Regions from separate parts of the Streptomyces sp. NPDC060184 genome, predicted to be linked through region 2. Evidence: riboswitches for the same ligand, from Rfam matches in the RefSeq annotation. Region 2 holds a riboswitch; the other holds the start of a gene.

Region 1 (3,655 bases), on a different contig from region 2:
GCCGTCCTCGGTGACCTCCAGGATCTCCGTGCAGAGGTTCGAGGAGTGCACGACCCGGCCCGGTACGGCGGTCTGGTTCGCGGTCCGGTTGGAGGCGTCCTTGAAGGTCATCCAGCCCTGGCCGGTCTGCGCCAGGGTCCGCATCATCCGGCCGTACAACTCGCGCGCGGGGATCGTCCGGCGGGCCAGGCCCTTCGCCTCGGCGGCCCGGTAGGCGGTGTCGAACGCGTCGCCCCACAGGTCGACCAGCTCGGGCACGTCGGCGGGCGAGAAGAGCGACCAGGCGGAGTCGGCGTCGACCCGGCGCATGAACTCGTCGGGGATCCAGTGCGCCAGGTTCAGGTTGTGCGTACGCCGCTGGTCCTCACCGGTGTTGTCGCGCAGCTCCAGGAACTCCTCGATGTCCGCGTGCCAGGTCTCCAGGTACACCGCGGCGGCACCCTTGCGCCGCCCGCCCTGGTTGACGGCCGCGACGGAGGCGTCCAGCGTCTTCATGAACGGCACGATGCCGTTGGAGAGCCCGTTGGTGCCCCGGATCAGCGAACCGCGCGAGCGGATGCGCGAGAACGACAGACCGATGCCGCCCGCGTGCTTCGAGAGCCGCGCCACCTCGTGGTAGCGGCCGTAGATCGAGTCCAGCTCGTCCAGCGGGGAGTCCAGCAGATAGCAGGAGGACATCTGCGGGTGGCGGGTGCCCGAGTTGAAGAGCGTGGGGGAGGAGGGCAGGTAGTCCAGCCGGCTCATCAGCCCGTAGAGCGCCGCGACCTCGTCCACCGCCCGCGCCGAGTCGTCCTCGGCGAGCCCGGCCGCGACCCGCAGCATGAAGTGCTGCGGGACCTCCACCACCCGGCGGGTGAGCGGGTGGCGCAGCAGGTAGCGGCTGTAGAGGGTGCGCAGGCCGAAGTAGCCGAACCGGTCGTCGGCGCCGTCCGCGAGCGCCCCCGCGACCAGTGCGTCGAGCCGTTCGGCGTGCAGCGCCACGAACGCGGCCGTACGGTCCGCGATCAGGCCCTCGCGGTGGCCGACGGCGACCGACGCGGAGAACGACACCGCGCCCTCACCGGCCGCCTCGGCGGCGATGGTGCGGGTGAGCAGCCGGGCCGCGAGCCGCGAGTAGGCGGGGTCCTCCGCGATCAGACCGGCCGCCGACTCGGTGGCCAGGGTCAGCAGTTCCGCCTCGTCGGCGTGCGCGCTGCGGCCCCGCAGCGCGGCGGCGGCGACCCTCCCCGGGTCGGTGTCCGGCAGGTCCGCGGTGAGGGCGGTCAGGGTGCGCAGCAGCGCGGCCCCGGGGCCGTCGACGGGCTCGGTCGCTGCGGTGGCTGCGGGCACGGACGCCGGATCGGCGGGCGCGATGGTCACGGTGGTGCTCTCCCTCGCTCGGCTCTGGACCGGCGGGGGGAGGTGAGGGCCGCGGGGCGCGCCACCTGGAGACGGGCAGCACCGCACACGGCGTCCACCGGCCCATCCGCGAGGCCCGGACGTACGGGCGTCCGGTTCGGGTGAGCCGGACGCGCTGTCGGCAGGTAGCCGGACTCGAAGGTGCGCCAAACGCGCGGTTCATACCGTTGCGGGACAGTTCCGGATTCGCACCGGATTCCCCTGCGACGACAGCGAGACGAGCATACATGTGGTGGCCGGGCAGCGAGAACGCCCCACATGTTGTGGCGGTGCGGGGTGGTGTTCCCGTACGGGAGCGGGCGCGGCGCCCGCGGGGACAGGGGAAAACCCGTTTCTTCCTAGGAGCCCTAGCCTTAAACTAGGACCCCTAGGAAGGGTGGACGCATGGCGAAGGCCGGACTCACGGCGGAACGGGTGACCCTCGCGGGGGCCGAACTCGCGGACGAGGCCGGGTTCGACCGGCTGACGATGGCGCAGGTGGCGCGGAGGCTGGGCGTCAGGGACGCGAGCCTCTACGCGCACGTGCGCGGCCTGGAGGACCTGCGGGGCCGCATCGCGCTGCTGGCGGCCGACGAGAAGACCGTCCGCATCGCCGAGGCGACCTCCGGCCGCGCGGGGAAGGACGCGCTGACGGCGTTCGCCGACGCCTGGCGGGCGTACGCCCACCGGCATCCCGGCCGCTACGCCGCGACGCAGGCCGCCGTCCGGATCGACCCCGAACTGGCCGCCCGGGCCGCCGGGCCCCGCCGCGCGGTGGAGCTCACCTACGGCGTCCTGCGCGCCTACGGACTGGCCGAGCCCGATCTGACCGACGCGGTACGCCTGTTGCGCAGCACGCTCCACGGCTTCGTCGTCCTCGAAGCCACGGGCGGATTCGCGCACCGGCGCTCACCGCAGCAGTCCTGGGAGCGCGCCCTCGACGCCCTGCACGCCCTCCTGGAGCACTGGCCCGCATCCCGAGAAGGAGAACCCTCATGACCGGTCCCGTCCCCGGCACCCTGCGCGTCCCCGGCGCGTCGCTGCACTACGAAGTACGCGGCAGGGGCCCCCTCCTGCTGCTGGTGCCCGGAGGGACGGGCGGGGCCGCCTCCTTCGACGGCATCGCGGACGAACTGGCCGCCGAGTACACCGTCGTGGCCCACGACCCGCGGGGCATCGGCCGCAGCACGCTCGACGACCCCGCTGCCGAACAGCGGGTGGCCGAGCACGCCGACGACGCCCTGCGGCTGCTGGAACTGCTCTCTCCGGGCGAGCCGGCCCGCGTGGCCGGTGTCAGCTCGGGCGCGATCGCCGCCCTGCACCTGCTCACCGCCCACCCCGGCCGGGTGGAACGCGTGGTGGCGCACGAGCCGCCGGTGGTGGAGGTGCTTCCCGACGCGGCCGAGCACCGCGCCTTCCTGGCACGGGTGTCGGAGACCTTCCGCACCCGGGGACTGATGCCCGCGATGGCCGTGTTCGCGGCCGGTCTGTCGAAGGACGGGAGGGCCGACGGCGCGGACACCGCGGCCGGGGAGCGGGAGGTCCGGGCCGAGCCTTTGCCCCCGACCGGGGCGAGGGCCGAGCGGACGATGGCCGGCCTGCCGTTCTTCGTCGGCCGTGTCGTGCCCGCCTTCATGTCCTACGCCCCCGACGTCCACCGGCTGGCAGCGGTGGCGGACCGGCTCGTGCTCGCCTGCGGCGAGGACGCCCGCGGCGAGCTGCCCCACCGTTCCGCCGCCGCCCTGGCCGAGCGCATCGGCCAGGAGCCCCTGTACTTCCCCGGCGGGCACCTCGGCCCGGTCACGCACCCGGCCGGGTTCGCCGCGGCTCTGCGGAAAGCGCTCCGCGCCTGAGGCCGGGCGGGGGCCGGGGCCTCTCAGGCGCCGCCCAGGTCCAGCCGGTAGGTGAGCAGCGTCAGCTCCGGCACCGGCCGCCAGTCGCGTTCCGGGGTGCGTACGAAGCCGAGCCGGTGGTAGATCCGGTGTGCCCCGGCCATGGCGGGCTGGGTCGACAGGGCGAGCCCGGTGACCCCGGCGGTGGCGCGGGCCCGCGCCGCGCACGCCCGTACGAGCGCCTCTCCGGCTCCCCGGCCGCGCCCCGCCCTGCCCACCGCCAGCATGCGGAACTCCGCCTCGTCCGGCGCCGCGACGTCGCACATGGGGCTGCCGGGCGGGGCGTAGGTCACCCCGCCGAGCACGGTGCCGGTGTCGTCCACGGCGACCAGCACCTCCGCCACGGCGGCCCGGCCGGGCACGTCCCGGAGCCTGGCGAGATAGGG
Region 2 (3,655 bases):
CCGACGGTCGGGTGACGGCCGAGCAGGTACGCGCCCTGCCCGAGCTGTACGAGGAGGCCGTGGCCGCCGTCGCCGAGCACGCTCCCGCGCTGGTGGAGTCGTTCGCGCTGCCGGAGGAGACTTTCGCCGACCGGCCGATCGCGGGGCCCGCCTACGCCGACGCCTACGACGACCCCGAAGGCCCCTGGCACCGGGCCGCCGCCCGTCCGGCCGGGGAGCTCGCGCGGTGACCCGCGGAGTGGGCCGTTCGGCGACCGGCTCGGGAGGGAGCGCGACGGCTGCCTCTGAGGGGCGCGTCCGACGGGTGCGCGAGGCCATGGGCTCACTGGGAGTGAGGGCCGTCCTTCTGGCGTACTGGGGAACGGCCTTCGTTGTCTCGATGGGGCGGAAGAAGCCGCAGGTGGGCGTAGAGGAATCGGTTCGCCGGAAGGCGTAACCAGACGGGGCTCAGTCAGTTACCGAGATGGGCCCGCTGAACGTGCCCGCCACCCCCCAGGTATGTGCCGAATACAAGAGGAAGATCATGAAGGTCATTCATCCGAAGATCGTCGGCGTGCTGACCGATACGTTCAAGGTGCCCGCGGCCGAGATTCACCCGGAGTCCACGATGGACAGCCTGGAGATGGACTCGCTCGCGGTGGCGGAGTTCGCCGTCATCATCAAGGAAACCCTCGGCATCCACACCCCCGTCGACACCCTCCACCGGGACGCCACCCTCGCGGACATCTCGGAGTTCATCCGCACCGCCTCCCGCCGCGCGGAGCCGGTGAGCAACACCCGATGAAGAGGCCCGAGATCGCCGTCACCGGACTGGGCATGATCACCCCGGCGGGCAACGACGCGGCCTCCACCTGGGAGGGCGTGCTCGCCGGGGTGTCCTCGGCCCGTACGGTCCCCGAACTGGACGGGTGCGCGGTCGACTTCGCCTGCACGGTCACCGGCATCGACCTGGACGACGCCGTCGGCGGCCGGACCGCCTACCGGATGGGCAAGTACGTCAAGTTCGCCGTGCTCGCCGCCCGGGAGGCCGTGGCCGACGCCGGTCTGGACCCCGGCGGCTGGGACGGCTCCCGGGTCTCGGTCGTGGTCGGCACCAGCAGCGGCGGGTCGGCGGCCCTCTCCGAACAGGCCGTGGTGCTCGACCGGCTGGGGGCCGAGGCCTCCTCGCCCGCGGGCATCCTGCTCACCATCCCCAACATGCCCGCCGCGGAGATCGCGATCCAGCTCGGGGCGACCGGCCCCAGCCTCGCTCCGTGCACGGCCTGTTCGTCCGGGGTCACCGCCCTGTCGGTCGCGCGGGACATGCTGATGAGCGGCCAGTGCGACATCGCCGTCGCCGGGGCGACCGAGTCGATCGTCTTCCCGGTGGCGATGACCGGCCTGGCCAGGTCCGGGGCGGCGGCCCTGCCGGACGGCGACCCGTCGCGGCTCTGCCGCCCGTTCGCCGAGGACCGGGCGGGCCTCGTCATGGGCGAAGGGGCTGCCATCATGGTGCTGGAACGGGCTGACGACGCCCTGGCCAGGGGGGCCGTACCCAGGGCGTTGATCGCGGGCACGGGGGCCACCACCGACGCCCACCACCCCACCAGCCCGCACCCCTCCGGCAAGGTGGCCAGGGCGGCCGTCGACGCCGCCCTGCGGGACGCCGACTGGCGCGCCGAGCAGGTCGACCACGTCAACGCGCACGGCACCGCGACCCCGCTCAACGACGCCACCGAGGCCGCTCTCATCGCCCGTGCCTACCCGCACCGGCCGCCGGTCACCGCACCCAAGGGCGTGCTCGGCCACTGCATGGGGGCAGCGGGCGCCATCGAGGCCGCGCTCACCGTGCTGACCCTCCAGCACCAGCTCGTCCCGCCGATCGCCAACCTGGACGCCCCCGCGCCCGGGTTCGACATCGACTGCGTCACCAAGGCGCCCCGGCCCGTCGCCGTCCGCCGGGCCGTCAGCCACTCCTTCGGGTTCGGCGGCCACAACGCCGTGATCGCGCTGCGGCTGCCCTGATCACAGGGCCCCGGACAGCGGGCGTCGCCGGACGGTCTCCGGCGGCGCCCGCTGCCGTACCCGGCCTCCTCGGCGGCGGTCGTACGGCATCGAACGGGCATCCGGCCCGTGCGGAAGGGCGTGATAGCTTCCCAGTGCCAGTCGCACTCCACACATGGGGTCAGGGAATCCGGTGAGAGTCCGGAACTGACGCGCAGCGGTGAGGGGGACGGGCGGGGCCACGGCCACTGGGAGACCCACGGGTGTCCCGGGAAGGCGTCCCGTCCGCACGAACCCGAGTCCGAAGACCTGCTGGCGCCCTGCGGTCCGTACGGGCCGCGGTCTTCCGTACAACGGGCCCCGCGCATGGGCCCAGAGACGCCGAGGTACCCCGTGCCGTCCATGGCCGTGTTCCGACAGTCCCGCCCCTCCCGCGACGCCCGGCACGTACGCGCGCCGCGTCGTCCGGACGGACCCGCTACAGCCCGTACCGCAGCGGTCCTCCACCTCGCGAGCGCGAGCACCGGACACCGTCCGACCCGCGGTCCGGGCGGACGGCGCTCCTTCCGGAGCACGCCCGCGGCCCGGTCCGCCCGCCCCGCCGCCCTGCTGACGGTGGGGCTCCTGCTGCTGACCGCCTGCGGCGGCGCCGCCGACGACGCACCGGCCGCCGCAGGTAAGGCCGGTGACGGATACCCGGTGACGCTCCACAACTGCGGACGCACCGTCACCGTCGCCTCCGCTCCGCACCACGCGGTCTCCCTCAACCAGGGATCGACGGAGATCCTGCTCGCCCTCGGCCTCGCCGACCGGCTCGCGGCCACCGCCACCTGGACCGACCCCGTGATGAAGGGCCTGGAGAAGGCCAACGCGAAGGTCCCGAGGCTCTCCGACAACGCCCCCTCCTCGGAGAAGGTGCTGGAGCGGGAACCCGACTTCGTCAGCGCCTCGTTCGAGTCCACCCTCGGCAAGGGCGGGGTCGCGCCCCGCGAGCAGTTCGAGGACCTGGGCGTCCCCACGTACGTCTCGCCCGCCGACTGCACCGGCAAGGACAACAGCGGCGACGGCGACGGCGCCCGCTCCACCGCCCTCACCCTGGACAGCGTCTACGGCGAGATACGCGACCTGGCCCGGGTGTTCGGCGTGCCGGGGCGGGGCGAGAAGGTCATCGCCGGGCTGCGGGCCCGGGTGACGGAGGCGACGGACGGCGTCGACGCCTCGGGCACCACCCTGATGTACTGGTTCGCCAACTCCGAGGCCCCGTACCTGGCGGGCTGCTGCGGGGCGCCCGGCATCATCACCACCGAGCTCGGCGCCAAGAACGTCTTCGACGACACCCACGAGGAATGGCCCCAGATCAACTGGGAGACCATCGCCGACCGCGATCCGGACGTCCTCGTCATCGGCGACCTCACCCGCAAGTCGCAGACGGCCGAGAGCGCCGAGAAGAAGATCGAGTTTTTGGAGTCCAACCCGGTGACCAGGAACATGGACGCCGTACGGAACAAGCGGTACGTGCTGCTCAGCGGCCAGGCCATGAACCCCACCATCCGCACGGTGGAGGGCATCGAGCGCGTCGCGGCGGGGCTGCGCGAGTTCGGCCTCGCCGGATGACGGCCGACCAGGACCCGGCGGGTGCCCGCACCGTGGCGCCGGCCGGCACCCGTCCGGA

The links. A riboswitch is a leader RNA that binds a small molecule or an ion and turns the genes downstream of it on or off. The one in region 2 is predicted to bind cobalamin.
Region 1: another riboswitch for cobalamin. It lies ahead of ACFWEE_RS24060 (ribonucleoside-diphosphate reductase subunit alpha); the one in region 2 lies ahead of ACFWEE_RS17060 (ABC transporter substrate-binding protein).

What each region holds. Positions count from the first base shown of each region.
Region 1 covers NZ_JBHWYX010000038.1:70,187-73,841, forward strand. The annotation lists gene ACFWEE_RS24060 (ribonucleoside-diphosphate reductase subunit alpha) at 1-1,359, opposite strand, end outside; cobalamin riboswitch at 1,501-1,640, opposite strand; gene ACFWEE_RS24065 (TetR/AcrR family transcriptional regulator) at 1,783-2,376, shown strand; gene ACFWEE_RS24070 (alpha/beta fold hydrolase) at 2,373-3,230, shown strand; gene ACFWEE_RS24075 (GNAT family N-acetyltransferase) at 3,254-3,655, opposite strand, start outside.
Region 2 covers NZ_JBHWYX010000022.1:107,750-111,404, forward strand. The annotation lists gene ACFWEE_RS17045 (acyl-CoA dehydrogenase) at 1-230, shown strand, start outside; gene ACFWEE_RS17050 (acyl carrier protein) at 524-784, shown strand; gene ACFWEE_RS17055 (beta-ketoacyl-[acyl-carrier-protein] synthase family protein) at 781-2,004, shown strand; cobalamin riboswitch at 2,126-2,315, shown strand; gene ACFWEE_RS17060 (ABC transporter substrate-binding protein) at 2,386-3,597, shown strand; gene ACFWEE_RS17065 (FecCD family ABC transporter permease) at 3,594-3,655, shown strand, end outside.